Regions from separate parts of the Sporolactobacillus sp. PKPK-6 genome, predicted to be linked through region 2. Evidence: predicted binding sites of a transcription regulator. Region 2 holds the regulator's gene; the other holds the start of a gene.
The links. The regulator LexA, encoded in region 2, represses DNA repair genes until DNA is damaged. The targets are predictions, from matches to a motif close to CGAACATATGTTCG.

Region 1 (15,322 bases), on a different contig from region 2:
ACCGACAACAAGCACTCCCTTGGTGCTGAGCTGTACGCCTATAGACTGCCCGCCTGGTATCAACCGTATGTCTTTATCAGATACATTGGCGGGCAATGCCGTATGGTTCGATACGGCAATCGCATTTCTCATTTCCTTAGATCTACGAATAGCACGAACTTTTTTCTTTTTGACCAGCATCGTGATCGGCGATCCACTTGTCAGTTGAGTATCCGACTGAAAGTGCTCAGAATTTATTGATCCTGCACTCTGCCATGCATGGAAAACAAATTGCTCTGTTTTGACACCTGAACTAATGATTAAACAACTGAGCAGAATAATCGCGATCACAATGCCCATTTTTTTCCTATTTGTCATAACTCACTCTCCTCGCTCCGAACCCGCACCTTGTTTTGTGCATTTATTAAAGTTGCCTGAGCAAAGAAGAATTATGAGCTATCCGACAAAACGATTAATTCCAGTAAAGGATGAGTATCCCAACCTTTTTTATTGCTTGACCTTATCCGCCATCCGAATCAATTCTTGGGCATGTTGGCGAGAAAGGTCAGTCATCTCCGGTCCTGAAATCATCCTGCTGATTTCACGAACCTTATCCGTGTCACTCAGCTTTTTCACATGAGTACCGGTCCGATGATCTTTGGTCATATATTTTTCAATCAGAACATGACGATCTGCCATCGCCGCCACCTGCGGCAAATGAGTGATACAGAAAACTTGTGCATTCTGGGCCAAGCTGCTGATCTTTTCAGCCATTGCTTGTGCAGCCTTTCCGCTGACGCCTGTATCGACTTCATCAAATATTATGGTAACCGAGCCGATAATTTTCTTGAATACGGTTTTAAGTGCCAGCATAATTCGGGATAATTCACCGCCAGAAGCAATTTTTGCCAACGGCTTGAACGGTTCTCCCGGATTGGTTGTTATATAAAAAGAAACCTGATCAATTCCGTTCACATCAAATCCTGCAAAAGACTCAAGACTGTTGTTCATCTTAATATGGATTTCAATTAATGCGTGCTCCATGCACAAGTCTTTAAATTCGCGGTTAACAGCCTGAGCAAGTCTTCCGCTCGTTTTTTTTCTTGCTGTCGATAATTGCACTGCCTTTTCTCTAAGCGAGCTTAGAGCGGCTTTCAACTCTTCATTCAGCGCATCAAAATTTTGATCTCGTGAATTTAGTTCGTTAAGTTCTTTTTTTATTTGTTCAAAATAACTCAAAATCTCTTCAACGGTGTTGCCATACTTTCTTTTTAAAAAATGAATTTCATTCAATCGCGTCTCGATCTCATCCAGACGTTTCGGATTGTATTCCATTTGTTCTAAATATGATCGGATCGTTGAGGTCTGTTCTTCCAAAAGATAATAGCAATTGGATACCGATTCGGAAAAATGAGCAAGCTCCGGATCCAAGTCCCGAATTGAATCCAAACTGCCCGAAGCAAGTCGAAGCATATCCAATCCGGCATTTTCTCCGCCTAACGCCTGATAGCTTACTTCTAATGCGTGGAACACCTTTTCGAAATTCATTAATTTTCTTTTTTCTTCAAGAATTCGTTCTTCTTCACCGGATTTTAACTCTGCCGATTGGATTTCGCCGATTTGATATTGAAGCAGATCGATTCTCTGAGCAATTTCTTTCTCGTCACGATTGTATTTACTGCACTCTTCCGCAAGTTTTGCAACATGTTTATAGTCATCAGAATAAGCATGCTTAAGTTTAGAGATTACTGCGCCACCATATTGATCAACAAAGCTAATATGATTGGAGACATCCAAAAGCCGCTGATGCTCATGCTGACCATGAATATCAACGAGTCGTTCCCCAAATTGCTGAAGAATGGATAAGGTGACCAGCTTGCCATTTATTCGGCAGACGCTTTTTCCCGTTCGAGAAATTTCTCTTCTTATAATGAGCTGCCCGTCTGTCTGATCCATTCCTAATTGATCAAGCAAGTGTGAAACAGCTTCCTGACCCTCTATATCAAACAACGCCTCAAGTTCTGCTTTTTGCGTACCATGCCGCACATATTCTGCTGACCCGCGTCCGCCTGCAAGTAATGCAATGGCGTCAATAATAATCGACTTTCCGGCACCTGTTTCTCCGGTAAACACTGTCAATCCATTATCGAACGACACATTAAGTTTGTCTATAATTGCAAAATTTATGATTTGAAGTTCTGCTAACATCAAGGATTCACCCCTCTGATTCGAACACTCGTTCTCACATCTATTGTCTCTTGTTCAACTCAAACCGTCAATATATTAGCGTAAAATTTTGGAGATCATATAAAAAAGATAACAAAGCATACCCATTATCAGGTTTATGCCTTATTATCTTTGTGGTTAAAATTCTGGTGAGCCAAGCGGACAACTTCCTCGGGCGATTCCTGCAGCAAATTGACAGCTTGCCCTTTATTCGAGCGGAGATGGGCCAAAAATTCTATATTTCCATCTCCTCCTGTAATTGGCGAATAACTGAGGTCAAGCAGTGAAAAGCCGCAATCGAGTGCGAATTGAAGGATCTCATTCACAACCGATAAATGCACTTTCGGATCATGGACAATCCCTTTTTTTCCAACCTCATCTCTCCCCGCCTCAAATTGCGGTTTGATCAGTGCAACGACTTCTCCATTTTGCTTCAAAATATCGACTAATGGAGGCAGAATTTTTTTCAACGAGATAAATGATACATCAATCGATGCGAATTCCGGAAGACCTTCTTGAAAATTTTCAGGAGTGCAATAACGAAAATTTGTTTTTTCCATAACAATAACACGCGGATCACTGCGTAATTTCCAAGCTAATTGATTATATCCGACATCAAGTGCATAGACTTTTTTTGCACCATTTTGGAGTGCACAGTCTGTGAAACCGCCTGTTGATGCCCCGATGTCGAGCATTAGAACTCCATTGAGATCCAAATCAAACACCTTAAGCGCTTTTTCAAGTTTCAGTCCGCCGCGCCCAACATATGGAAGCGGATTACCTTTAATGTTTAACTCAAGTGTACTGTCAACTTTGCTGCCCGGTTTATCAATTCGCAAATCGCCGTGATAAACCATGCCTGCCATAACTGCTCGTTGTGCCTTCTCCCGCGATTCAAACAATCCTTTTTTAACAAGAAGGACGTCGATCCGTTCCCGATCTTTCATGAAGTAATGACCTTCCTAATTCTATTTGTTCTCGTCTGATCCTTTATTATTTGTTTCACTCGAATGCTGATCTGCTCACTGGTTAACCCTAGTTCGTGTAATAATTCGTTAACGCTGCCATGCTCAACAAAACAATCATCAATGCCCATTCGTTCAATGACTAAATCGTAAAAGCCTTGATCATGGAAATATTCCAATATGCTTGAACCGAATCCTCCGGCAAGTATGCCTTCCTCAACAGTTAAAATCGGTCCGCCATTCTCAGCAAGCTCAGACAGCATCTGAGTGTCAAGCGGCTTTATAAACCGCGCATTTACAACTTGTACTTGAATACCATCCGCCTCAAGCTGCTTAGCTGCAGTTAATGCCGTCTGCAGCATCGGTCCGAACGCCAGCACTGTTGCGTCGCACCCGTTGCGCATTATTTCCCAAGTACCGATTGGAATCTCATGTAAAGGTTCGTTCATCGCGACCCCAATACCGTTTCCTCGTGGGTAACGAAGAGCAATTGGCCCTTGATTATAGTTCATTGCCGTGTAAACCATGTTTCTCAGTTCATTCTCATCCTTGCCCATCATAATGGTTAAATTAGGCAAGCTGCGCAAAAAGCCGATATCAAAAATACCTTGATGCGTTTCTCCATCAGCGCCGACCAAGCCGGCACGATCCACAGCAATCACAACATTCAAGTCTTGCCTGCAAATATCATGTAAAATCTGATCATAGGCACGTTGCATAAATGTTGAGTAGATAGCTAATACAGGTTTCATTTTCTGTGTTGCTAAGCCGGCAGCAAAAGTTGCCGCATGCTGCTCGGCGATGCCTACATCAAACAACCGATCAGGGAATTCTTTACCAAAGCCCTCAAGTTTCGAGCCGACAACCATAGCGGGAGAAATAACAACAATTCGTTCATCTGCACGGGCAAGCTCCTGCAAGGTGTCATTGACGACCTTGCTGTACGCCGGAGCTTCCGCAATCGGTTTGATAAATGCTCCCGATTCTATTTTATATGGGCCGGTCCCATGCCATGTGCCGATTTCGTCTAATTCTGCAGGCTTGTAGCCTTTGCCCTTTTGGGTCAAAACATGAATAATGACCGGACCTTTTTTCTTTCTTGCATAGTTGAAACTATCCATGAGTGCATTCAAATTATGTCCGTCAACCGGACCGAGATAAGTAATCCCCAATTCTTCAAAGAACACTCCGGATACGAGCAAATATTTCAGCCGATCTTTTAAACGCTCAGCAACAGAAGCAATCTTGCCGCCAAACGCGGGAATCTTCTTCATAAGATACTCAAGATCTTCTTTCGCCTTATTATATTTATTCGCCGAGCGAATCCGATTCAGCATGTTATGAAGTGCACCGACATTAGGTGCTATCGACATCTCATTATCGTTCAGAATAATGATCATATTCCTGTTCTGATGTCCAATATCGTTCAGCGCCTCAAGCGCCATCCCGCCTGTTAATGCACCGTCGCCAATAACTGCAACGACTTCAAAGTTTTCGTGTTTCAGGTCGCGCGCAACCGCCATGCCAAGTGCAGCAGAAAGAGATGTCGAACTATGTCCTGCTTCCCAAACATCATGCTCACTCTCACTGCGTTTTGGAAATCCGCACAGACCTTTATATTGTCTTAGCGAGTCAAAACGGTCTCCTCTTCCTGTTAAGATCTTATGCACATAGGATTGGTGGCCGACGTCCCAAACTAATTTATCTTTTGGACTGTTAAATACTTTATGAAGTGCAAGCGTTAACTCAACCACGCCAAGATTCGGCGCAAGATGTCCTCCGGTTTTTGACAGCTTTTTGATAAGAAAAGAGCGAATATCGCCGGCGAGATCGTTCATCTGATTGACGGACATTTTTTTAAGAAGTTTTGGATTCTTAATTTTTGAAACATCCATGAATGTCACACATCCTTTTTTGCCGATTTTCTCTTCTTGCTCTTTTTTTTCTTCGTATCAAGAATCATAAGTATCGGAATATGCAGATGATCTTCAGCAAAATACATGACATATCCGACTTTATAAATGATTTTCGTTGAATTTTTAATTGCAAATCCCTTGCCCAGTGCCTTCACAAAAACAGTCAGAGCTGCGACACAACTTGTCACGATCACGGATATGACATATTCAACAACCCCGCTTTTATTGTAAACGAGCAGCGCCATCATTTCTACTACAACGACTGACGCAGCTGTACCGCTGATTATTGCACTTGCATCGCCAATAACATCGGTGCAAAATGTATTAACACGGTCAGCATTTTTTGTCAGCCAAACCGAATATTTTGCACCTTTCATCCCCTTTGATGCTATTGCATGAAAAGGTGCTTCGCTGGAAGCTGTAGAAGCAACACCGATTATATCAAAAAAGAGAGCAATAAGAATAATGACAAGAACGACAATAGTTCCACTAATTACGTTGGCATTACTGAGTACCGCAGTTGATACAATTGAAAAAATAGCCGCTAGCACAAACGTGATAACAGCTAAAGGCACCGCCCATTTTAATGCTTTTTTAAGCTCGTTTTTCATGAGTATTCCATCCTCATTCAATCGATCGCAGAACGGACGTTTCACATCCTTAAAAAATATCTTATTTCTATTTGGTCTGAATTATGTAGCGAGGTCATTTGAAAAGTAAACATTGCGGCTTAGGTCCAGTAGGTTTTCCCGCCGAGTTACCTGTTGTTGCCAAGCAGGCAGTTTCCTATTAAAACTCGGCCGATGTCGTCGCCGCGCACCGAACTGGAACGCCACTCAGACCGCACTATAATCCTTTTCAAATGCTGCAGATTTGCAGACAGTCTAGGAGATTTCCTCAAGCACTCTTGAAACTTTACTCTAGCCTCTTTTGCAGAATTGATTTCAGGAAGGCGCCCCTTCTCGTACCGGCCAAGTAGTTCAAAGTTATGCGCCGACCATCCCCTCTTTCCCACTCAAGGCAGGCTACGCTGTTCGCTTTACGAAACAGGTTTTCCACATAGTCATTGCCATTTCAAGCAAACAACGTACGTGTCTCCACGGGCGCAGGGTCTTCGCCCACATGCCGTTGCGGATCGCCCTACGCCCTTTACTCCCAGCACGAGCCCAAAGCTGGGCGCCTTAAGCCGGTACCAGGAACTTCATCGATGTGCCCTTTGACGGATTTTTAGCCCCGTCTTCAAGTAAAGTAGAGTGACTAGAATACTGCACCATCAATTTATTACGCTTAAGTTTATCATAAATTCGACATTGGCTCAAACATTGTCGTATTGATGTCAATAGGTACGATGAAGCAAATAGCTTGCAAGATCGGAAAGCAAACCATTCTTGAGCTCTATTTCTCTTAATTCAGCAAGTGAAGCATTTACTTCATGCTCGAGCTTTTCCTTAGCACCATTCATACCGAGAAGGCTGACATATGTGTTTTTATGGTTGGCGACATCACTGCCAATCGGCTTCCCAAGCGCTTTTTCATCACCAATAATATCAAGAATGTCATCGCCGATCTGAAAGGCGAGTCCAAGGTGTTCCGAATAGCGGATGAGTGCCTGTTTTTCCGATTCGTTAACTTTTGCAATCACAGCTGCGGCTTCTACCGGAAAACGTATGAGTTGTCCTGTTTTTCTTCTGTGAATGGACATGAGTTCATTTAGATTAAGCTTTTTATCCTCTGCTTCGAGATCGTCTTCCTGACCGCCAACCATTCCTTCAGGTCCGGCAGCCTTTGCAAGCAGATAAACAAGCATATTTTTTGTCTTTTCATCAATAATTTGATCGTTTGCGATCAATTGAAAGGCTGCGGTTAATAAACCGTCACCGGCTAAAATGGCTGTCCCTTCACCAAAAGCGCAATGATTTGTCGGCTTCCCGCGCCGCAGATCATCATCATCCATTGCCGGGAGATCATCATGAATTAATGAATAGGTATGTATCATTTCCAAACCAAGTGCAGTACTTAAGCCAGTCTCTTCTGCTTTTCCCAATGAATGCAAGGTAGCAAAGAGCAATATTGGACGAATTCTTTTTCCCCCTGCTCCTAATGAATAGAGCATCGATTGTTCCAATTTCGGAGTAATGACCGCATTTTGAAAAAGCATGGGAAGCTGTGCTTCAAACCATGCCTTTTTATCCGCCATATAAGTCTTCAGCAACTTAGTCATTGTTCGTCATCTCCCTGGACCGAGAATGGTTTTGTTTCGCCATTCGGTCCTATGAGCTGATCCATCTTTTTTTCGACCGTTTCAAGCTTATCATGACACAGCTTTGAAAGTGCCATACCTTCTTGAAAAAGCCCGATCGCCTTTTCAAGAGGCACATCATTTTCTTCCAATTGCTTCACAATTTGTTCCAGTTGGTCCATTGCTTCCTCAAATACAGGTTCTTTTTGATTGTTATTCATTGAATCACACATGTTCATCCGCCTCCTCAATACCCCAAACCTGGCAGTCTATTTTTCCATCGTGCAGCTTAAGATTAAACATATCGCCAGGTGCAACCTCACGCACCGACTTGATTAATTGCTCTTTTTCATTAAAGGCAAGTCCATAACCTCGGCTCATGATCTTAAGCGGGCTTAAACCATTCAGGTGAGTAACGAGCTTATCAAAACGAGCTTCCCGCTCTTTACAAAAGATCTTAAGAGCCCGTATTAATTGCTGTTGCTGATCAGCTAAGGAACGTTTTGCTCTCGTGACTAGCTGCTGCGGTCCGCTCTGACCTAATAAGCGGTCAATCATCGCAATCCGTTCGCGTTTTCGAAGAAGCTGCGCATTTGCCGCATTATTCAACCGTTCAACCAGTCTGTCGCACTCTTGCTCCTTTTGCAGAATAAGCTGTCCCGGATAGCGAAATGCGTATGACTGCTGCATACGATGCAGACGCAGCTTTTCTTCACGAAGCTTGCCGGTTATCGCCTGCACTAATCGTGTAGACGATTGATCGATTCTCCGCTCCAAATCAACGCGATTCGGAACCGCAAATTCACCTGCTGCCGTAGGTGTAGGTGCACGTTTATCAGCGACAAAGTCGGCAATGGTAAAATCCGTTTCATGCCCGACTGCAGAAATGATCGGAATCCGCGATTTGAAAATTGCTTCGGCAACGATCTCCTCATTGAATGCCCACAGATCTTCAATTGATCCGCCGCCGCGGCCGACAATCAGTACATCAAGATCAAGCATTTGATTTGCCTGATTAATAGCCGACGCTATTGAAGGAGCAGCTTCTGCGCCTTGAACGAGTACAGGAAATACGGTAATCCTTGCTGCGGGAAACCTTCGCTTAATCGTTGTGAATAAATCACGAATAGCAGCTCCGGTCGTTGAGGTAATAATGCCCACTTCATATGGAACTTCAGGGATGAGCTTCTTTAATGAAGGATCGAACATCCCATTCTCCTGAAGCTTTTTTTTCAACGCCTCATAGGCAAGATAAAGCTTGCCCAATCCATCTTGCTCCATATCGCGAATATAAATTTGATATTCCCCATAAGGTTCGTAAAGAGCAACAGAACCTTGAATGAGAACCTTCATGCCGTCTTGCGGTTCAAAGGTTAGTTGACGCGCATTACCTGCAAACATGACTGCGCGTATTCTTGAATTCTTGTCTTTAATTGTTAAATAAAGATGACCCCGAGAGTGTCGTTTAAAATTTGATATCTCACCGCGCAACCAAATATTTTGCAGATTTCCATCGGTCTCCATTAATTGTTTTATATATCGAGTCAGCTTGGTAACGCTAATATATCGATCATTTTCCATTATTGCTTACCCGCCTTTTCATGTTGACGCATTGCAGCAATTAATGTATTTTCGAGGAGCATCACTCGGGTCATCGGTCCGACACCGCCGGGAACCGGTGTGATGTAATCTGCTTTTTCCTTTACTTCTTCGAATGCTACGTCACCGACAAGCCTTCCGGAAGCGCTGCGATTCATACCGACATCAATAACAATTGCACCCGGCTTAATATCATTGGCGTGAATAAGTGCTTCGCTTCCCGCTGCGGCAACCAAGATGTCTGCCTGCTTCGTATACTTTGAAAGAGGCTTTGTCTTTGAATGACAAACCGTAACCGTTGCATCAAGATTTAGGAAAAGAAGAGCGGCAGGCTTCCCGACTATATTGCTTCGACCGACAATAACGACATGTTTCCCGGATATCGGCACATCAATTGCTTTTAGCATTTCAATAATTCCAGCTGGTGTACACGAAACAAAGCCTTCCTGTTTCGTCACCAGTCTGCCGACATTGATCGGATGAAAACCGTCAACATCTTTTTCAGGACTGATCGCTTGAATGACTTTTTGCTCGGAAATATGATCAGGAAGCGGCAATTGGACTAAAAGTCCATGTATCTTGTCATTCGCATTAAGTATTTCTATCTGCTCAAGCACTTGCTTTTCCGATACCGTTACGTCAAATTGAATTAATTCAGAATAAATGCCAACCTCTTTGCAGTCGCGAATTTTGCCTTTAACATAGGAAATGGATGCAGGGTCTTCTCCCACAAGAATAACAGCTAGTCCGGGGACATATCCTTGTTGTTTCATCGACTCAATTTGAGATTTCATCGCTTGTCTTTTTTTAGTAGCGATCAATTTCCCATCAATTCGTTGTGCACCCATCAGTCAACCATCCTTTTGCATTATAGACTTTTCGTTTCAATTTCCTTGGAAATACCTGATAAAACGCCGTTCACGAACTTTCTTGTTTGTTCATCGCTATAAATTTTGCATAACTCAATCGCTTCATTTACGGAGACGGTGATCGGTATATCATCAAAATAGAGAATTTCGCATACCGCAATTCGTAAAATTGTTTTATCGATATTCCCTATGCGATCCAGTGACCAGTTTTGCAAATGTTTGCTGATCAGTTGGTCTATATCCTCTTCATTTTTCAAGGTTTGATCCAATAAACGATCGACAAATGAATCAATTGGTTTTCCGCTGTCATTGACAGCTTCGAGCGCCATCGCTCGATCCGTCTTACTGAGCGTCATCTGGAATAAGGCCTGGAGCGCCATTTTACGTGCTTCTCTTCGGTTCATTACTGACTTCCTTTCAATTTCATACTCTCATTAATATTAACTTAACAAAACATATTATGTTGTCGCTGATTCCATTCGTTCACAAGACATGTAAAGAAGCAAAGGGAAAGCTTCTACCCTTTGCTTCTTAATCAATCTCGGAACCGGTCTTTTCTTTGTGGTCAAAACGGACACCCACAACATGAATGTTAATTTCGTGAACATCAAGCGCAGTCATCCGTTTCAGCGTCTGTACGATGTTGTCCTGTACCTTCTCAGCAACATCAGGAATGGAGACACCGTAGTTCATCGTCAATTGAACATCAATAGTTATGCCGTCATCGGTCAAGTCGACTTTAACGCCTTTTCGATAATTGCGTCCGCTCAGTTTCTCGACCATTCCTGAAGCAAAATTACCATGTAAATCACTGACACCGACTATTTCAACAGCGGCAAGACTTGCAATGACCTCAATGACCTCAGGAGAAATCTCGATTCTGCCTAGATCCTCTTGTTGTTCCTCAACTTCTATTGTGCGATTTTCGTTTTCGGGCATGAATGTCACACCTCCATAATTAGCTTTGTTCGTTAAGCGGGTACTTTTTCAAAAATTTAGTATTGAAGGCTCCACTTTCAAAAACCGGATGCTGCAACAATTGCAGATGGAAGGGAATCGTTGTTTTAATTCCTTCAATCACATATTCTCCAAGTGCACGTCGCATAATTGCGATTGCATCCTCTCTTGTCTTTCCATACGCAATGACCTTCGATACCATTGAATCATAATATGGCGGAATAAAATAGCCTTGATATACTGCTGAGTCCACGCGCACTCCGGGTCCTCCGGGAGCAAGGTAGGTTTCCACGCGTCCGCAAGACGGCATGAAATTCTTTTCAGAGTCTTCAGCGTTGATACGGCATTCAATTGCGTGACCATTCAGGTGAATATCATCTTGTTTTACCGATAAGGGTTCACCTGAAGCAATCCGAATTTGTTCCTTCACAAGATCCAAACCAGTTACCGCTTCCGTGACGCCATGCTCCACCTGTATTCTCGTATTCATTTCCATGAAGTAAAAAGAGCCGTTTGGTTCATAAATAAATTCAATCGTACCGGCACTACGGTAGTGAACGGCACGAGCAGCACGAACAGCAGCCATTCCCATCTCCTGACGTTTTGCTTCATTAAGTGCGGGTGACGGTGATTCCTCCAGCAATTTTTGCAGACGCCTTTGGATGGTACAATCACGTTCGCCCAAATGGATTACATTCCCCTGGGTGTCAGCAAGTACCTGGATTTCCACATGACGAAAATCCTCAATATATTTTTCAATATAAACTCCTGAGTTGCCGAAGGAAGTGTCCGCTTCTTGCTGTGTAATGGTAATGCCATGCCGTAATTCTTTTTCATTCTGGGCGACACGGATACCTTTTCCACCGCCGCCGGCTGTTGCTTTAATCAGGACCGGATAACCAATATCATTGGCGATCTTCACTCCGTCCTCAACGCTGCTGATAACCCCATTTGAACCTGGAACAACAGGTACCCCGGCATTTTTCATGGTTTGTTTGGCAATATCCTTGATGCCCATTTTACTGATTGCTTCAGAGGAAGGGCCAATGAACAAAAGGTTGCACTCCTCGCACATCTCAGCAAAGTCAGCATTTTCGGAAAGAAAGCCATAGCCGGGATGAACAGCGTCGCAGCCTGTCAGCATCGCAACACTGATCATGTTCGTATAGCTCAGATAACTGTCCTTAGGCGCATTCGGTCCGATGCAATAGGCTTCGTCAGCCAACTGGACATGAAGTGCCTCCTTATCGGCTTGCGAATAAATTGCGACCGTTTCTACGTTTAATTCTTTACATGCGCGGATAATTCTAACCGCGATCTCTCCTCTATTGGCAACTAAAACTTTTTTTATCATGAATAATAAACTCCTTAATCTTCCTTGACCAGAAATAATGGCTGACCGTATTCAACAAGTTGTCCGTCCTCCGCAAGAACGTCAACAATTGTTCCGCTGCATTCCGCTTCAATCTCATTGAAGAGTTTCATTGCTTCAACAATGCAGACGACTGTTTTCTTGTCTACTTTTGAACCCTTTTTAACAAAAGCGCCTGAATCCGGAGATGAAGAAGAGTAAAAGGTTCCGACCATCGGAGCCGTAATTTTATGCAGTGATGAATCATCCGTTGTCTCATCTGCTGTTGTATTTTCTGCTGGCGCACTCGCAGCAGCTTCCGGCTGAACTGCAGCAGGCTGTATATTTGCGATCTGTGGCACAGCTTGAAGGACTGCCTTTCCTGCGAATGCTTCGGCCTTTTTCAAGGTGATCTTTGCATCCTCTGCTTCAAATTTCAACTCGCTGATTGAAGATGAATCCATCTCCTTTATTAATGCTTTAATGTCTTCAATACTTAACAAATCCAGCACTCCTTTGTCCCGTACCTTTGTTCTCAATTATAGCATATCATCCATATCATTCCTGTTTCAATGACTGAACTCAAGGTAATTTGTTTGGGAAATGTATTTTTATTTTACTCATTTTCCGGAAATGATAGCCATTAAGTCCTACGAAGAACTTGTATAAAATGTTCCGGATCGCACAAAAAAACTGTCGCAGGAAATTGCAACAGTTTCTATTCTACCTAATTTTGTTCAAAAAATCTTCAATAATTTTATTTTCTTTTTACTTCTCATTAAGGGCATAGGTGACACTCACTACTCTGCCTGTGCCTAGATATTCATTAGCTAGTTGAATAAGCTGATTTGCTTGTTTATCTGTTAATTTTTTTGAATCCACAAAAATTTGCACTTGGCTTCCACTCGTTTTTACCACACTGTTTTTAAATCCTTTTGATTGAACAACATCTTCAAGCATCGTTTCATTATCTGCCAATGTTTTCAGATTCGCCATGGCGTCGTATGCCGAGCTCACTTCTTTTGCTGAGCTGTTTTTAGATGCAATCACATTTTCGTACTTTTTTTCTAATTGTGCACGTTCATCATTTTTACTCAATTCTATATCTGCCAATTTTGTCGCTGCAGCAGTAGCGGTTACTGTTTTTCCTGTTTTCACATCGGCTGTGGCAGGCTTGGCCTTTTCGGCGGCAGATTGCGCATCTTGACCAGAGTTGTTCCCTGGTGCGGACAACGCGTACACCGATAATACAACGATTAAACTTAGCATAGTCAGTAGCCAAACAGTTTGTTTCTTGATCATGTTTACTGCCCCCTCATTCATTTTTCTCCAACACTTTTACCTTGTAAGAAGGAATGTCCAATACAGTTGCAACTGCATCCATAATTTGCACCTTGACAGTAGGTTGCTGCGCACCTTGAGCAACAACGATGACGCCGCGGACAGTCGGTTGTTCTTTACCAATAACTACAGGAATTTTACTGCCATTTTGATCAATCATAACCACCTCCGTATCCTCATCCCGCTGACTGACCACACGTTTTCCACCTTTTTGATCCGTCTCACTCGTTTGATTGTCCTGTGTCTTGATATTGTTTTGATAGATTTTTTTTTCTGTTGAAGAGAAGTTCACCATGACGGACACATTTGATACGCCGCGAATCTGTTCTAATATATTTTTTAGATTTTGATTCACATAGGTTTCATATTTTTCAATTGATGTCATAGAACCTTGCTGGCTGCTTGTCTTAATGTTCGAAAGCGTCTTTGATTCCTTCGTGCTGAACGCCTGTTTGACTTCATGTTTTTGACTTGTCTGACTTCCTGAGAAATAGTGATTAGCCGCTAAAAGTGCCATGCCGACCAGTGCGAGCATGGTCAATTTTATAAAAGCTCCTTTTGTATTTTTAACAGGCTTCCCGTCTGTATCCTTTCCACCAAGGAACAAACGGGCTATACGCTCAATCCATCTTTTCAAGGGCTTTTCTTCCCTCCTTCACGATTTACTTTGATGAGGCTCTGACTGAGTTCCCATCGTTTGGCAAGGAAGGAGCGGACGCTTTTCACCTCATTGGATTCATGTACCTTGTTTTTTTCAGATTCGTTTTTTCCTAAGTCGATGGATACATTTTTAACGGGTTGAATGGTCCGAATTCCGGATTCTTGACTACGATGGTTTTGTTCCGATTTCCCGATGGTGACTGTAACCTTACCCAATGACAGTTCTTGTCCAACAACTTTTTGGCCAGATAATGCAATATCTGTGATCTGCAATCCGTATTTCTCATTCAACTCCTCCTTTACTTGATTTTTCATACGGACAGCCACTTGTTCTTGAATATATGCGGCTTGTGCCTTTTGTATTTCATTTTTTTGACGAGCTGTCTCACTTTTTATCGATGAATCATTTTGCTCTGATTTAAGACCTTGGAGAAGGCTGCTCGGATCCACTTGAAATAAACGAATGACCGGATCCATAAGTGCAACAATGAGTACAAGTCCAATGACAAATTTGATATATTTTTGAAAGACTCCCGACGGAACAAGTAATTCGAGAATTACAGCGAAAAGGACAATCAAAACTATTTCCGATACCCAGTTAATGAGATAACTCACAATTGCGCCTCCTATCGCACCATCAGCGAGAGATTTCCTGAAGCAACAATGATCGTAATCGCAAGAAAGAACATGAGGGAGACAACAGCGAGCGATGCAAATAAGTAAAAGACGCTTTTCGCCATGATAACCAAACAGTCAATAACGGGACCGCCGCCGAGCGGCTGCAGAACTGCTGCTGCTAAATTATAAATAAAGGCAAGCGACAATATTTTTAAAAGTGGAAAAATGGTAATACAAATTAGGATCAACAATCCTGCAATACCGATTGTATTCTTGAGCAGTACTGATGCGCCCATCACTGTGTCGGCAGCTTCTGTAAACATCCTGCCGACAACCGGAATAAAATTTCCCGTGAAAAATTTGGCGGATTTCACCATTAATCCATCAGATATGGAGGTTGCCGCACCTTGAACCGATATAACGCCTAGAAATATGGCAAAAAAGCCTGCCAAAGTAAAGAGCGCCACATTTTTGAACAATTCACTCAACCTTGTGAGCTTATAGTGATCCGACAAAGTGCTCACAATCGCGAGCAGCGCAGACATAACAAGCAGCGGGAGGACAAACGATGAAATCAGCCAACCGGACGCATTCACAAGAAA
Region 2 (15,322 bases):
TGATGCTGAAGAAGCGAAAGAAGAAGCTGCAAAATCAACGCAAACTCCGTCTCCATCAACTGAAGAGAAATTTGTTGTTGCCGTTACAGCCTGCCCAACGGGAATTGCACATACGTATATGGCAGAAGATGCATTGAAAAAGAAAGCAAAAGAAATGGGCGTAGCAATACGCGTTGAAACGAATGGTTCTGAAGGTGCAAAACATGTGCTGACAAAAGATGAAATCAAGCGCGCTTCCGGTGTTATTGTTGCGGCGGATAAGAAAATTGAAATGGCACGTTTTGATGGAAAAAAGGTACTTCAGACACCGGTCAGTGACGGAATTCGCAAGCCGGAAGAGTTAATTAATAAAGCACTCAAGGGACAGGCACCGGTTTATCACGCTGAAGGCGGAGCCTCTGAAAACGATGCTCCGGAGGCAAATGCATCGATTTGGAGCAGAATTTACAAAGACTTGATGAATGGTATTTCACACATGCTTCCTTTTGTTGTCGGTGGCGGTATTTTGCTTGCTATATCGTTCTTATTTGAAAGACTTGGTAAAGACAATACCATTTTCCAAATGTTGAGTGCGATCGCAGGAGGTGACACCGGTGCGTTTCACTTCCTAATTGCTATTCTGGCTGGTTATATTGCAATGAGCATAGGTGATCGTCCTGCGTTGATGCCAGGTATGGTCGGCGGTTTTCTTGCAGCCTCTTCGAACGCCGGTTTCCTTGGAGGTCTGGCAGCCGGATTTCTTGCAGGTTGGGTAATCATCTTATTGAAGAAAGCATTCAGCGGTCTTCCGCGTACGTTAGACGGTTTGAAACCGATTCTTCTCTATCCTGTATTTGGTCTATTGATTACTGGCGGATTAATGTATTATATTCTTGATCCGATTTTCAAATGGGTGAACACGGGATTGATTGGCGCTCTTGATCACTTAGGCACTGGAAATGCTGTTGTGCTTGGTATAGTACTCGGCGGTATGATGGCTGTTGACATGGGCGGCCCTGTTAACAAAGCCGCATATACATTTGCTATTGGTGTCTTCACGAGCAGCGGTAATACAAATGGACTTATGATGGCAGCCGTTATGGCAGGCGGAATGGTACCGCCGCTCGCAATTGCCTTGGCAACATCTATCTTTAAGCATAAATTTACTGAAGATGAACGAAAAGCAGGTATTACTAACTATATTCTTGGTCTTTCCTTTATTACTGAAGGTGCGATTCCATTTGCAGCATCTGATCCACTGCGTGTGATTGGGTCAAGTGTTATCGGGGCTGCAATTGCCGGAGGTTTGACTCAGTTTTGGAACATTAATATCCCTGCACCGCATGGCGGAATTTTCGTTGTCCTGCTCGGCAATCACGCAATCTTGTTCTTGATTTCAATAATTGTCGGCGCAGTCATTTCAGGATTGATTCTGGGATTATGGAAAAAGCCTGTAACCCAAAAATAAAAGTGTTATAAATAGATGTATTGAAGAACGGTCGATTATGTATCGACCGTTTTTTTGTGTGTCAAGTATATGATTTTGCCCGTATTTAAACGAATAAACCAGTGTCTTGGCCGAGAATCAAAGTAGATGCGCGATACCAGGCAGATTTCTGCTTGTCTGAGGAGACTCTCAGACTGTCCGTGGTCGTGCTCAGTTGATGCGAGCAACCGGAGCGATGATTCAGCACTACAAAGACACAAACCCATGCTAAAAAAGGAACTCTCTCAAGTATCAAAGGAGCTGTCGCTAAATACGCATACGTCCTGTATGCAACCGCGAAAGTCATCACATCCTGTGAAAGTACGTCCTGTATGTAACGCGAAAGCCACCGCGTCCTGCAGAAGTAAGGACCAGGCGCTTTTTGCCCGGTTTTTCTTTTACCTATAAAAAGGTAAAAGTAACCTGACGTAACAAGATTCTTACTGAAATGATGCAGGTGGAAAGTGAATATTATTTTGCTCATATTGTAATAAATGTGAGCAGTTTAACAAATACTGAATGAGAAAAATGGAATTATTACCCGGATGTGAATCGGATTGCTGTTCCTAAAACATAGATTGATACGACTATTTTGCATTGGTTTTGCACTTTTTGCAGGACTTTTTTTCCTTATGAGCGTGCTTGGTCCCATATTTATGAATTCACGTAGTTATTACGGAAAAATTGCTTTTTCATCATTTGACTTATCCTTTATGCTGCTTTTTTACGTTGCGATTATTTTTCTTTTTTTTCTTTCATTTAATCATTTTCTAACATCCTGTTCAGAACGGAATGTAAAAAAAATCATTATTTTGCTGTTTAGTTTTATTGGACTTTTTGAGTGCTTTGTTTTTGTTGCCTTTGCAGACATTCAACCCCCGGAAATTGATGGGGGCCATGTCTTTATGAAAGCTTTTGATTTGCTCCAAAATAACGGTTCTCTCAGTGAAGACAGCATTTATTTTCAAATTTATCCTAATAACATTCCCATTATGCTTTTTCGATACATCATCTACTATCTTTTGCCCATTCATTCAAACAAAGAGTTGTTCATCGTTGATCATGCGGTGTGTTTGGCAATACTCAATATTGGCATTTTCTATTCTTGGAAGGTCGTTTCTCTGCTCCTTGGACGAAGGATGAGTGCGATCTTTCTGCTTCTTGTTTTGTCATGTGCGCCAATTTTCTTTTACACACTTTACTTTTACTCGGATACATTGATGATTATGATGCCTCCGCTACTTCTCTACGTTTGGCTCCGATATGAACAGAGAAGAAGACCAATTGATGCAATCCTTTTTTGCTTTCTTTTAGCAGTCGGTTGCGTTCTTCGTCAAAATCTGATTTTATTTCTTCCAGCAATTATTTTGTATTTGATTCTCAGATCAAAATTGAAAACGGCGTGTATAATCGGAACGAGTGTAATCATTTTATTAATATTGATGCAGCTGGCGACTGGCAACTTGGCCGAAAAAGCTCACATTAAAGCAATGCCGCAATACAAGATGCCGACCACACACTGGGTCATGCTGGGACTGTCAGAACAGGGACGTTATAATATACGCGATTTCAAGAAAACTCTTGGGCAGCCTACGCAGGCGCAAAAAAAAGAAATAAATTTGCGCGAAATTAAGAAAAGATTAACAACAAGATCAGTAAGTGAATTGTCTTATTTGTGGCTATTGAAAGCATTTCGCGTTTACGCGGACGGTTCCATGGGCTACTACTGGTATATGGGCAATACTTCGAATCATTCTCTTATCTATGATTATTTTTTCGGTGGCCAGAAGCAACTTGTCTTGTTCATTGTTCAAATATTTCATTGTTTCCATTTTATGCTGCTTTTTTGTTCAGTTATGCGTTTTTTCAGACTTAAAAAAGTAGACGAAAGTTTATTGATCCAAATCATGCTTTTTGGAAACTATCTCTTTTACATCTTTATTTGGGAAGCCGAGCCAAGATACGCTTTACTTTTTCTGTTTCCGATGCTGATCGGATGTTGCTATGGGCTGAAAGAGCTGACGAGATTTATGCAAAAAGTGCGAAACCATGCATCCCTAAAGCTTCCTTGGATAAATACACAGCGAGGAGCTCATCTTTTCTTTATTGTCTTGATCTGCCTCGCTGCGATTCATTTGAAGCCGATTACTCAGGATTCAGATGTGCAGTATCGCTACTCAGTTAACCAAAGTCAGAGAAAGGGAGGTGTCTATGCACATGTTTCTGAACAAAATGTAGTACGACAAACGTTTTATGCGGATCGTGATTTTGATCATATTGCTTTAGGAAAAGCAGGGTCTATCGGCAAAGCAAATTATCAGTTGACCATTCATCCGTTATTCGGAAAAAAACAAAGAACAAAAAAGATTATTTCAGCGGATGATATGGAGAAGGACAGGTTGTCGGAACTAGTTCTCGATCATACGCTTCCAGGGAAAATGGACTATCAATTGACAATCTCTAAAATTACGGGACAAAAGGATGCCTTTCTGGACTTATCAATCCATGGAAAAGGCTTATTCGAACAGAGAGATTTGTACTTGGAAGGGGTTTTATTTCAAGATGCACATTTGGTCATGAACAAGGATCTTCAATTCCGTGTCTATAAAAAAGTATACAAACCATATCTGAGTGTTGCAATGTATTTCTTCTTATTGAGTTTAGCATTAGCCATGCTTATCTTTTTTGCAGATGTATATCGCAAGCCGGAACCAAATCCGATGCATCTTCATCCTGACCCCGTGTAATGATCCATCTATGGGCATCTTAAAGGTCGGCGTAATCATTTTTCTGATAAAATGGCTTGATCAAAACGAAAAACATGTTAAACAGGCATTAGCTGGAAACGGAACTTCTGACTACTTTTGTATGGAAAAAATAAAGCTGTAGGAGAAGCAGAACAAGACCGACAAATGAAAGCAGGGGAGCGGTTAATGCTAAGTATCTAAGCGGTAGAAATTGAACGGATAACCCTCCAAAAAATGCTCCTGCAGCGTTTCCAATATTCATTGCTGACTGATTCAATGTGCTGGACATTAATGGTGCATCTTGTGACAGCACAAGGCTCCTGTATTGAAGAATAGGTGATTGGGCGAATGCGAGAATTCCAAACAATAAGACGGCAGCTACCATTAAAACCGCGTTTGATTGAACGAAGAACAAAATGACAAACAACAGTTCAAGAGAAATGAGCAATCCAATCAAGGATTCATTGAGACGCCAATCCGCCAGTTTTCCACCAACTAAGTTACCAATTGTGACTCCGATACCGAAAACCACCAAAGTGAAGTCGACAGCATGATCACCGAAGCTTGTCATATGTTGCAGAACAGGTGTGATATACGTAAAAAATGCAAAAACACTGCCGAAGCTAAACAACGAGATTAACAAGGTGACCCACAGTTTTCCGCTTTTCAAAACAGTTAATTCGCTTAGTAACGATGATTTTTTGCTGCTTTCTTTGTTGGGAACAAGAGCAAATAATCCTATGACAGCGATTAAGCCGATAATGCCGATTACAAGGAAACTGCTTCTCCAACCTAAGCGTTGCCCGATCAATGTGCCGAAGGGAACACCTACTATATTAGCAACAGTTAATCCAGAAAACATGAGCGCCATTGCAGAGGCTTGTTTATTTTTGGGAACAAGGCTTGCAGCCATGATGGCACCAAGTCCAAAAAAGGAGCCATGCGCGATTGCGGTGACGACACGACTGAGCATTAATAATTCGTAGTTAATTGAGATAGAGGCAAAGAAGTTCCCAATACTGAAAATGGCCATGAGGAGCATAAGCACATTTTTTCTTGCCATCTTATAGGTTGCGATGACAATAATTGGGCCGCCTATAGCAACACTGACTGCATATCCGGTAATCAGCTGACCGGCAGCTGCGGTGGAGACATGGAGGTCTTGTGCAACATTGGGAAGTAAGCCCATGATTACAAATTCAGTCATTCCGATTGCAAATGCGCCAATCACCAAAGTCCAGAGTGAAAGCGGGTATGTTTTCATCGAAAACCCTCCTTTGGAATGTAACAAGAAAATCGTAGCAGATTGCTTTTTGGATGTGAAATATTTTGCCTGTACTTAGAAAATAAATTTGTTTCATAAAAAAATTGATTTGGATAAGCCGCTTGTATGGGTTAAACTAAGATTGGAGCGACTTAAATAATTGATAAATTAGGTGATTGAATTGCAAATCGGTTTAATTGGTTTAGGAAAGATGGGTTATAATCTTGCCATGAATATGTCTGAGCATGGTTTTGAAGTGAAGGCTTTTGACCTGTCAAAAGAAGCGGTAACGAAAGCGCAGGAATCGAAAGGCATTGATGGATTTACTTCGCTTGATGCGCTTGTTGGCGCACTTGAGAAACCACGTGTGTTTTGGATGATGGTTCCAGCTGGAGTTCCTACCGAGCAGACCCTTTTAAGTCTGCTGCCGCAGCTTGATAAGGGAGATATAATTCTTGATGGAGGAAACTCTCGATATACCGATTCTGTTCGACGTTATGAGCTGTGCAAGGAAAAAGGTGTGTCATTTATGGATGTCGGTACCTCTGGTGGCATGAGCGGTGCGCGTCATGGCGCATGTGTCATGGTCGGCGGAGATAAACAGACTTTTAGTTATTTGGAGCCACTATTCAAATCACTTTCGGTCGAGGACGGATATCTTTATACGGGTAAGGCAGGCAGTGGCCACTTCTTGAAAATGGTGCACAATGGCGTCGAATACGGTATGATGCAATCATTAGCAGAGGGTTTCGAAGTTCTGCAAAAGAGCGACTTTGACTATGATAATCAAGCTGTCGCAAAAGTATGGAACCATGGTTCTGTCATTCGCAGCTGGCTGGTTGAACTTCTCGAGGATGCCTTTTCGAAAGACGGGAATCTAGAAAAATTGAGCGGTGTCATGGCATCTTCAGGTGAGGGAAAATGGACGTTGGAGACTGCACTGGATATGCAAGTGCCAACTCCGGTCATCGCGCTTTCGCTGCTCATGCGTTATCGTTCACTTGAGAGCGATACGTTTTCGGGAAAAGTAGTTGCTGCTTTGCGCAATGAATTCGGCGGACATGCCGTTGTAAAAAAATAAATGTTTGCACAATAAAGGATCTGCCGTTTATAAGTGGCAGATCTTTTTTCACGTTTATCTGAGAAAATCATTAAATACTGATTTAATATAAAAAACGTTTGTTTGGGCTAATTCCCAAACAAACGTTTTTTGCTCTCAAATGATTATAAGAATCTCCGTACAACAGTTTTCATTGGAGGCATTTTTTCTAATTTATGATTTTCAGCAATCGACTTAGCAGTGAAACGAGCATAGCCTTTTGCTTCGTCCATAACAATTTTTCCTGGAAGCGGAGCAGCATCAACATCGACGGCTACATCTAAAATGACCGGAACATTTGAAGCTTTTGCTTGTTCGAGCGCAGGCTTGAGGTCGTCGTACTTCTCAACACGGAAACCTTTTCCGCCGCATGCCTCAGCAAATTTAGCGTAGTCAATATCTCCAAAGTCAACAGCATATTTTAGCTGACCGGCAGATTGTTGTTCATATTTAATGAATGCCAGTTGCTTGTTGTTAAGAACAATAACGATAATTGGCAGTTTGTAGTGAACAGCAGTGGCAAAGTCCTGCATAACCATAGCGAATGCACCGTCTCCGCTGATCGCAATCGCTTGACGATCAGGGAATGCTTGTTTAGCAGCAATTGCGCCGGGAAGACCGCAACCCATTGTTCCCAGCCATGCTGACACAATGAAATCCTGCTTTTCTGAGACTTTGAGATAACGTGTTGACCAAACAGTTGACGTACCGACATCCACAGAATAGATGGTGTCATCCTCTGAAATCGATTCAATCGCTGACATAAGTGCTTCAGGAGCAATCGGTGTTTGTTTCTTCTCTTGATCCTCATCCATCCACTTCCACCATGTGGCCATCTTGCTTTGGCAGGTTTTCAAGAACGGACGATCATCAACAGGAGTAACATGCTCATTTAAATAGGCAAGGGCTTCAGCCGCATCGCCAACAACACCAACATTTACAGAATAACGTTTGCCGATCTTAATTGGATCAATATCAATTTGAACACATTTCGCGCCTTCCGGCAGATAAGCTGCATATGGATAATCCGTTCCGATCATAATCAGCAGATCGGAACTCTTCATCGCTTCATATGCTGGTTTAGTACCAATTTTGCCGATATTTCCAATAAAGTTCGGATGACTATCGGAAAGGGCACCTTTACCCGGCAGTGTCACGGCAACTGGAGCGGAAATGCGTTCAGCAAAGGCCTTTAATTCTTTCTTTGCACTTTTTGCACCAACTCCTGCTAAAATAACGGGATTGTTTGCGCTGTTGATTAATGCTACGGCATCATTCAAATCGTTCTGAACGAGTCCGGGTATCTTCTTTTCAAATACAGTAGAGAGCTGCGGAGCGTTATCCGAAATTTCACCCATTGCAATATCGTCCGGGATTGACAATACAGCCACGCCGCGTTCCTGGTAAGCCGTACGAATAGCTTGGTTGACAACTGCCGGGAAGCTTTCCGCACTGGTAATCTTCTTGTTATATACAGCGACATCTTTGAATAATTCAACCGTATCAACTTCTTGAAAATAATCGGTACCGGTTAAACGTGCAGGGATATGTCCGACCAGAACCAGCATCGGCACATGATCCATTTTTGCGTCATACATGCCATTCAGCAGGTGAATGGCTCCAGGGCCGCCGATAGCAAGTGAAACACCGATTTTTCCGGTGAGCTTAGAATATGCTGCAGCTGCCAATGACGCAACTTCTTCGTGACGCACGGTATAAAATTTGATTTTGCTTTCCTCTTTACGCAACGCTTCAACCATCGAATCGATTGAATCGCCTGGGATTCCATAAATATGATCGATACCCCAGTTTTCTAAAAGCTTTACTACTGCCTCACTAGCTTTTACTTTTCCCATAATGGGTTCCTCCTCAGAATCAAGCTGTTTTCTTGAACCATGATTTACATCATTTTTCAAGAGTTCTATTTATATAAATGTGACAACAAACTGAACCTTATGGGTACATTTTATGACTTTTGGCGAAAAATGCAAATTTATCTGCTCATATCCATTGAAACAATTTTAGTTGAACCCACTTTTTAAAATTTTTTAAAGACCCTATAATAAAAGGAAGCGAGAAGAGGGGTAATTATGAGTTTTGTTTCAATTATTGCTACTGATCAATGGATATCTGCTGTAAGTGATGGTACTTTGGTGGAAGTCATTGAGAAGGGAAAAATAAAGCGGTGTTTAGGAAATAAACCGAGTTTCCTTCGAATTTCAAAAAGGCAATTTATCGCTTGCACAGGAAGTGCGGCCCTTTTAAATAGGGTAAAGAACGATATGCCATTTAATTCGCAACCCTATGTCATTAATCAAGCAATGCTTTCTCGACTTGAGCACGGAGTAAAAAGTATTTCGTCTGAATGGCAGGATGTACTGCTTGTTGTCGCAGACCTCACAGAGAAGAGCGTTTGCCGAATGATTTCCAATCAAAAAGATGCTGATTGGGTCACTGTTGTGCCGCAATACGGTAGATCGGGTACACTTTTTCTTGCTGGAAAAGGGATTGATAATCAAAAAATCAAACTTATTTATGAGGAATGCAGCCGTATGCTTGGAGACAAGCAGAATGATTTAAAAAGTGTAATTATAGCTCAAAATCAATTGAATCGATTGGCAGCGAAGTTTGACCCGTCAATCGGTTCACGTTTGTTTCATCTATCCATCAAGGCTGAGGTAAAATCCGACGGAGGTCTGAACGGAAACCCAACATCAGATTGAATCTTTTTCTAATCATTTATTTTATCATTTGTTCATGGAGTTAATAAATGACTTGGAAATGAGTGGAATCTAATGAAATCTGTGTTGGCTATTTTTAAAAACAAGACTTATTCAATGTTGTTTGCTGCATCTGTTACATCACAGCTTGGGAGTGTCATAGGCATGACAGCTCTCGTTTTCTTCTTCCTTGATCGATTCAGTCATCAGCCTTATCTAGCCTCATTGAATGAGTTGATGTTTTCACTTCCGTCACTTCTTGTTTTTTGGCTTGTCGGTGTTGCCGCGGATCGAATGGATCGGCAAAAAATCGCATCAAATTGTGATTGGCTCAGTGCTCTTTTGTCGATTGTTTTGTTTGCCGTGGTGATGCTCGGCCAATTTAGTTTAATTTTCCCAATTATCTTTTTGCGCGCTGCTGTCGCAAAATTTTTTGCTCCTGCTGAACAAGCAATTCTACAAGGGATCTTAAGAAAAGGGGATTACGCAGTTGCTGCAGGTCTCAATCAAATGGTGAGCAGTGTTTTTATGATTTTCGGAAATGGGCTTGGAGCACTTGTCTATTGGAATCTTGGTCTGCAGGGAGCGATTGTTATTGATGCGCTATCTTTTGTTCTGTCAGCACTATTGATTCGTCACCCTTATATTAAAAGCGACGTTCGTTTGCCTAATGGTGTCCACGATTGGCAGAAAACAAAATTCCGCTCAATTATTTCCGATTTTAATCAGGGTATGCATTATATCATTAAAGATAAACTGCTGACTTCGCTCGTTGCCAGTTTTGCAATTTTCGGTATCATTAATGGCGGATGCAGCGTTATGCTCATTTTTATTTTGAAATATAAGCTTGTTCCCGATTCTTACGAGTTATTTTCCGTGTGGACCGGAGTAATTGCAGGATTAGGTATTTTAATTGGAAGCCTCATTGCCGCCTTGTGTGCAGGAAAATGCCGCTTTCGTTCGATGATCATTGCCGGATTGCTTGTCAACGGTGTGTTTATGATTGGCGCAGGATACGTGCCGACTGTATATATGTTTTTAATTATGATCTTTCTTGCAACCCTGTTGATTCCTTTAGTCAATGTTGCGATCGGCGGATGGATGCCGCATCTGGTGAATCCAAAAATGATGGGGAGAGTGGAAAGCTGGAGTACGCCGATTTTAATGCTTTCTCAATCACTGACACTTGGATTGATCACATTATCTTTTCCGGTTTATTTGTCTGTTGAATCTCTATTTTTGATTGTCGGTGCCGTGACCATATTATCCGCTTTCTACTATTTATTTTTTGTACCGGCAGATACTCTAGAAGAACGCTCAAATGATCAATTTATGGAACAGAAGCACTTAGAAACGGCCGGAACGAAAAATTGACAAAAGAACGATCATAAACATGAAAAGCACAATGGTTACTGCAATGCCGATAATGGGCACATTTGTGATTAATGAACGCGACCCGAACGTTTCGCCAAGAATAATGCTTGCCAAAATGATACTGAGTGAGAGCAGCATAATACTGAACGAAATCCGGTTTGCGGCGCGATCCAGTTTGGCCAGCAGAACTTCCAGTTGCGGCAGTTTCATTTCGACACGTGTTTTGCCTTTATATAAATGCGTTAAGGTTTTTCGTAAAAGGGAAGGCAGACGCATACTGTTTTCAACAACATCGTAACCATTCATCAATAACTTTTTTGAAAGTTCAGTAGGATCAAGTCTTCTTATTAACAGACGATGCCCATAAGGTTCCGCAAGCTCGAGAATGTTCGTGTCGTGATCCAGAGTGGTGATCAAGCCTTCCAGAGTGATTAGGGCCTTGCCAAGGAGCGTGTAATTTTTGGGTATACCGATATGATGCTTTTTGGTAACAGCGAAAACATCAGAAATGACTTTGCCGATGTGAACTTCTTTAAATGGCAGACGATAATATTTCTCGCGCAGAGTTTCCAAATCGTCTTTCAACTGACGCTCATTCAAGTCATCCGGCATGACGGTCATCGTGGAAATAGTGCGGAAAAGCAGTTCGGTATTTCCTTTCATCAGACCGATAATTAAATTGCCGAAGTCGCGCTTCATCGATTCGTTTAAATGTCCAACTTGTCCAAAATCAATATACCCGATTTTATTATCGGGGAAGAAAAAAAGGTTGCCAGGATGCGGATCGCCATGAAAGATGCCACAGATTAAGGCTTGATCAAGAAATGACCGGACAAGCCGTTCACAGATAATTTTGTTGGACACATCTTTTGGCGGACTCTTAATCAATTCTTCATATTTATACCCATGAACATAGTCAAGGGTAAGCACTTTAGCTGTCGAATAATCTCGATAGATTTTGGGAATGATCACATTCACATCATTCTTGAAAAAATCAAACAGTTTTTCAGTTGTTCGCGCCTCCATCGCGTAATCAAGTTCGCTGCGGATTGCCAGTGAAAATTCTTCAACCAAATCGATAATTTGATATGTCCTAGCCCATTCATAGCGTTTCTCAACGAGAGAAGCAAGATCCCATAGAATTTCAATATCGTTCTCCACCACGTATTCAATATCCGGACGCCGTATCTTAACAGCAACTTCTTCGCCGGATTTTAACTTTGCATGATGTGCTTGAGCAATGGAGGCAGCGGCAATACATTGTTCATCAAATTGAGCAAAAACTTCAGCAACTGGTTTACCGAATTCTTGTTGAATGATCTGTTTGACGGATTGGGCATCGATCGGAGTGACACGATCCTGGAGTCCGCGCATTGCCTCTGCAATTTGCTCTGGTAAAATGTCAGTTCTCAGGCTGAGCAGCTGGCCAAGCTTAATAAAGGTTGGTCCTAATTCTTCAAGCATTAAACGGATACGCTGTCCAAGAGACTTCTGATCATTCCCGTTTCCAGAGAAGTCTGATGCAATCTGCTTCGGTAATGAAAGTAAATGAAATAGACCGACATCTTTAACAATATAGCCAAAGCCATATTTTACGAGAACGGAAACAATTTCTTGATATCTTTTAATATGGCGTATATGTTTTCCAATCATAGCATTCACCTAGTGTGCAGGTTAGTCTTCGCTGCTTTCTCTCTTAGATACTTTTTGCCTTAATTCTGTGAGTTCAGCTTCTAAAAGCGTCACTTTTTCTTTAAGACTCCCGTACTCTTCCTGTGATACAAAGCCGAGATCCTTAATTGCATCAACAATGTCTTTGTGAAACTCTGCGCGCCACTTGTCCGTGTTTTCTTTCCCTTTTTCATTGAAAGATTCTAGAAGCGATTTTGCTTCATCTGCTGCTGCACCGCCGCTTTTTGACAGGTCATTCAGAAATTTTTCTGCCTTATCTTTGCTGGTGATGGTCGCGCCGAGCCCTATGAGAAAACTTTTCTTCAGGAAATCGTTCATAGATTTATCCCTCCTTGTGCTTTTCTTCATTTTAACCGACTCAGTGGGTCATGTATACGAATTCGCCATTTCTAATTGTGAATACTTCAATAATCAATTGAAAAAGGGCACGAAGGAACAGATGTTCTTTCGTACCCTAAGGCTTCAGAATCATTCATACACTTGGCAGTTGAGATCACTTAATCGAACGGAAAACACCAATTACTTTACCAAGAATGACACAATTATCAAGCAAGATGGGATCCATTGAAGGATTTTCCGGTTGGAGCCTTATATGATTGTTTTCTTTAAAAAAACGTTTAACCGTAGCTTCGTCCTCATCGGTCATAGCAACGACAATTTCACCGTTCTCTGCAGTCCGCTGCTGACGGACGATGACTTTGTCACCATCAAGAATGCCGGCATTAACCATACTTTCACCGGAGACATTGAGAATAAATGCATCTTCATCCTCGACCATTGAACTTGGAACAGGGAAATATTCTTCAATATTTTCAACAGCACTAATAGGAAGTCCTGCCGTTACTTTACCGATTACAGGAACACTTACTGTCTTTTCTGTATAGATGTCTCCATCATGATCGAGCACTTCAATTGCTCTAGGTTTTGTAGGATCACGCCTAATAAACCCTTTTTTCTCAAGCCTTTCAAGATGACCGTGTACCGTTGAGCTGGATGCTAACCCCACAGCGTCACATATTTCGCGAACCGATGGCGGATATCCTTTAATCGCAACTTCATGCTTAATAAAATCGAGTATAGATTGCTGCCGAGTTGAGAGTTTCATGATACTTCTCCTTTTCCTTATCTTGTCAATAGTATATCATCTGGGAAATTCAGATGCAAACATTTGTTCTAAAATAAGCATTGACACAAATGTACGTTCGTATTAAAATGAAGAAAACAAACGAACAAGCGTTCTTGAGAACAAATATTCCTAGCGGAGGTAAAACAAGATGAATACTCATGCACATAATAAAACAAAGGGAATTTCATTTATTGTATTATTTTGTATTATGACAGTCATTCTTTTCTTTACTTTAACAAATACGGTTGCTGCCGATCAGAATAATTATGTCAAAATTACAGTGAAATCCGGTGACTCGTTGTGGTCAATTGCTACAACATACCATGCTAATAATCCTAAGCTCACGAAACATGCATTTGTTACCTGGGTTAAAGACAATAATGGTCTAGTTCGAAATCATATTGTTCCGAATCAAAAGTTGATTATCCCGATAACAGATAATCAATTAAAGAATCGTTAAAAATCTTAGCCGCAGAATTGGCAAAAAAAGTGTTTTGTGATATACTGTTATATAACAAAGGGAATGATTTGACAATGTACTGCTACAATTGTCTTTTCCTTTTTGCTTTTTAGTTTGTGATTGCAAAGTTCTATTCCATTAATGATTATTTATCATTAATGGCCATTTTTCATCCTCCTTCAGAAGAAAGCATTTCTTAATTCATAAGAACACGCTTTCTTTTTTTTTTGTCTTCCAGCCGAAACTGTGCGGAAAAGGCTATGTTTCATGGGTATAAGGTTGACCTGAATTCGCGTGATAGTGTAAACTGAACTATGGACATTTGACACAAGGAGGAAGCAGACGCATGCTCTGGTTATACATACTCGTGGGCGTGATTTGCCTAGCAGCCGGATTGATCCTCGGCTTTTTAATCGCCCGTAGATATATGATGAATTACCTAAAAAAGAATCCGCCGATTAATGAAAACATGTTGCGTGTCATGATGGCTCAAATGGGTCAGCAACCGTCGCAGAAGAAGATTAATCAGATGATGAAAGCGATCAATCATCAAATGAAATGAGTAATGAACCCCTATGAATTAGCTATTCATGGGGGTTTTTACAATAGAAAAAAGTGAGTACTAATAAATTTCAGGCAGGGGGTTGCTCAATGCTGAAAGTAGGTGTTATTGGGATCGGTTCAATTGCCGCAAAAGCATATTTGCCGATTTATTCTAAACTGGCAGAGGTCGATTTTTATTTCTGTACACGAAATGTGAAAACGTTGGATGAACTTCGCTCAAAATATCGATGGTCTCATTTGTTTTCTTCAATTGACGATCTGATAAAACAAGGCATTCAAGCGGCATTTGTCCATGCGGCTACTTCAGTGCATCAGGAGATTATTGAGCGTTTGATTCTGAATGGAGTTTCAGTTTATACCGACAAACCGCTTGCAGATAATTTTGAAAGCGCTGTAATTTTAACAAAATTAGCTGAAGAAAAACAAGTTCTATTGATGACGGGCTTTAACAGGCGCTTTGCACCATTTGTTGCCGAGGCATCCAGACTGTCAGATAAAACGATGATTGTTTGCCAAAAAAACCGAATAAAGGCTCCGGGTGAATTGCGGACAATAATTTTTGATGACTTTATCCATGTCGTGGATACAGCAAGGTTTCTTCTTAACCATCCGATTGACGACGTGATTGTTCGATTTTCGGGAGCAGATAAAAATCAATGTACAGGTATTTCAGCACTCTTTCAGAGCGGGAATATACTAGCTTCGGTCATTATGAACCGTATAAGTGGTACGAATCAAGAATGGACACAGGTGATGACCAAACGTGGAGAATGTGTGATTCGTGATTTAAGCGAATATGAATGGATCACGG

Region 1: the regulator LexA is predicted to act here: its motif matches at 2,209-2,222, upstream of recN (DNA repair protein RecN).

The regions. Positions count from the first base shown of each region.
Region 1 covers NZ_JBWXPA010000002.1:7,193-22,514, forward strand. Annotated here, with positions in the region: gene spoIVB (SpoIVB peptidase) at 1-357, opposite strand, end outside; gene recN (DNA repair protein RecN) at 487-2,187, opposite strand; gene AC1MBV_RS10885 (TlyA family RNA methyltransferase) at 2,322-3,152, opposite strand; gene dxs (1-deoxy-D-xylulose-5-phosphate synthase) at 3,149-5,065, opposite strand; gene AC1MBV_RS10895 (hypothetical protein) at 5,071-5,697, opposite strand; gene AC1MBV_RS10900 (polyprenyl synthetase family protein) at 6,423-7,307, opposite strand; gene xseB (exodeoxyribonuclease VII small subunit) at 7,304-7,546, opposite strand; gene xseA (exodeoxyribonuclease VII large subunit) at 7,551-8,906, opposite strand; gene folD (bifunctional methylenetetrahydrofolate dehydrogenase/methenyltetrahydrofolate cyclohydrolase FolD) at 8,906-9,772, opposite strand; gene nusB (transcription antitermination factor NusB) at 9,793-10,197, opposite strand; gene AC1MBV_RS10925 (Asp23/Gls24 family envelope stress response protein) at 10,325-10,732, opposite strand; gene accC (acetyl-CoA carboxylase biotin carboxylase subunit) at 10,752-12,104, opposite strand; gene accB (acetyl-CoA carboxylase biotin carboxyl carrier protein) at 12,119-12,604, opposite strand; gene AC1MBV_RS10940 (SpoIIIAH-like family protein) at 12,870-13,403, opposite strand; gene spoIIIAG (stage III sporulation protein AG) at 13,417-14,079, opposite strand; gene spoIIIAF (stage III sporulation protein AF) at 14,076-14,717, opposite strand; gene spoIIIAE (stage III sporulation protein AE) at 14,729-15,322, opposite strand, start outside.
Region 2 covers NZ_JBWXPA010000001.1:313,402-328,723, reverse strand. Annotated here, with positions in the region: gene AC1MBV_RS01605 (PTS fructose transporter subunit IIABC) at 1-1,447, shown strand, start outside; gene AC1MBV_RS01600 (glycosyltransferase family 39 protein) at 2,371-4,212, shown strand; gene AC1MBV_RS01595 (MFS transporter) at 4,301-5,476, opposite strand; gene gnd (phosphogluconate dehydrogenase (NAD(+)-dependent, decarboxylating)) at 5,658-6,557, shown strand; gene AC1MBV_RS01585 (pyruvate oxidase) at 6,701-8,431, opposite strand; gene AC1MBV_RS01580 (hypothetical protein) at 8,666-9,298, shown strand; gene AC1MBV_RS01575 (MFS transporter) at 9,371-10,669, shown strand; gene AC1MBV_RS01570 (ABC1 kinase family protein) at 10,643-12,322, opposite strand; gene AC1MBV_RS01565 (phasin family protein) at 12,344-12,679, opposite strand; gene lexA (transcriptional repressor LexA) at 12,855-13,466, opposite strand; gene yneA (cell division suppressor protein YneA) at 13,636-13,947, shown strand; gene AC1MBV_RS01550 (YneF family protein) at 14,294-14,509, shown strand; gene AC1MBV_RS01545 (Gfo/Idh/MocA family protein) at 14,599-15,322, shown strand, end outside.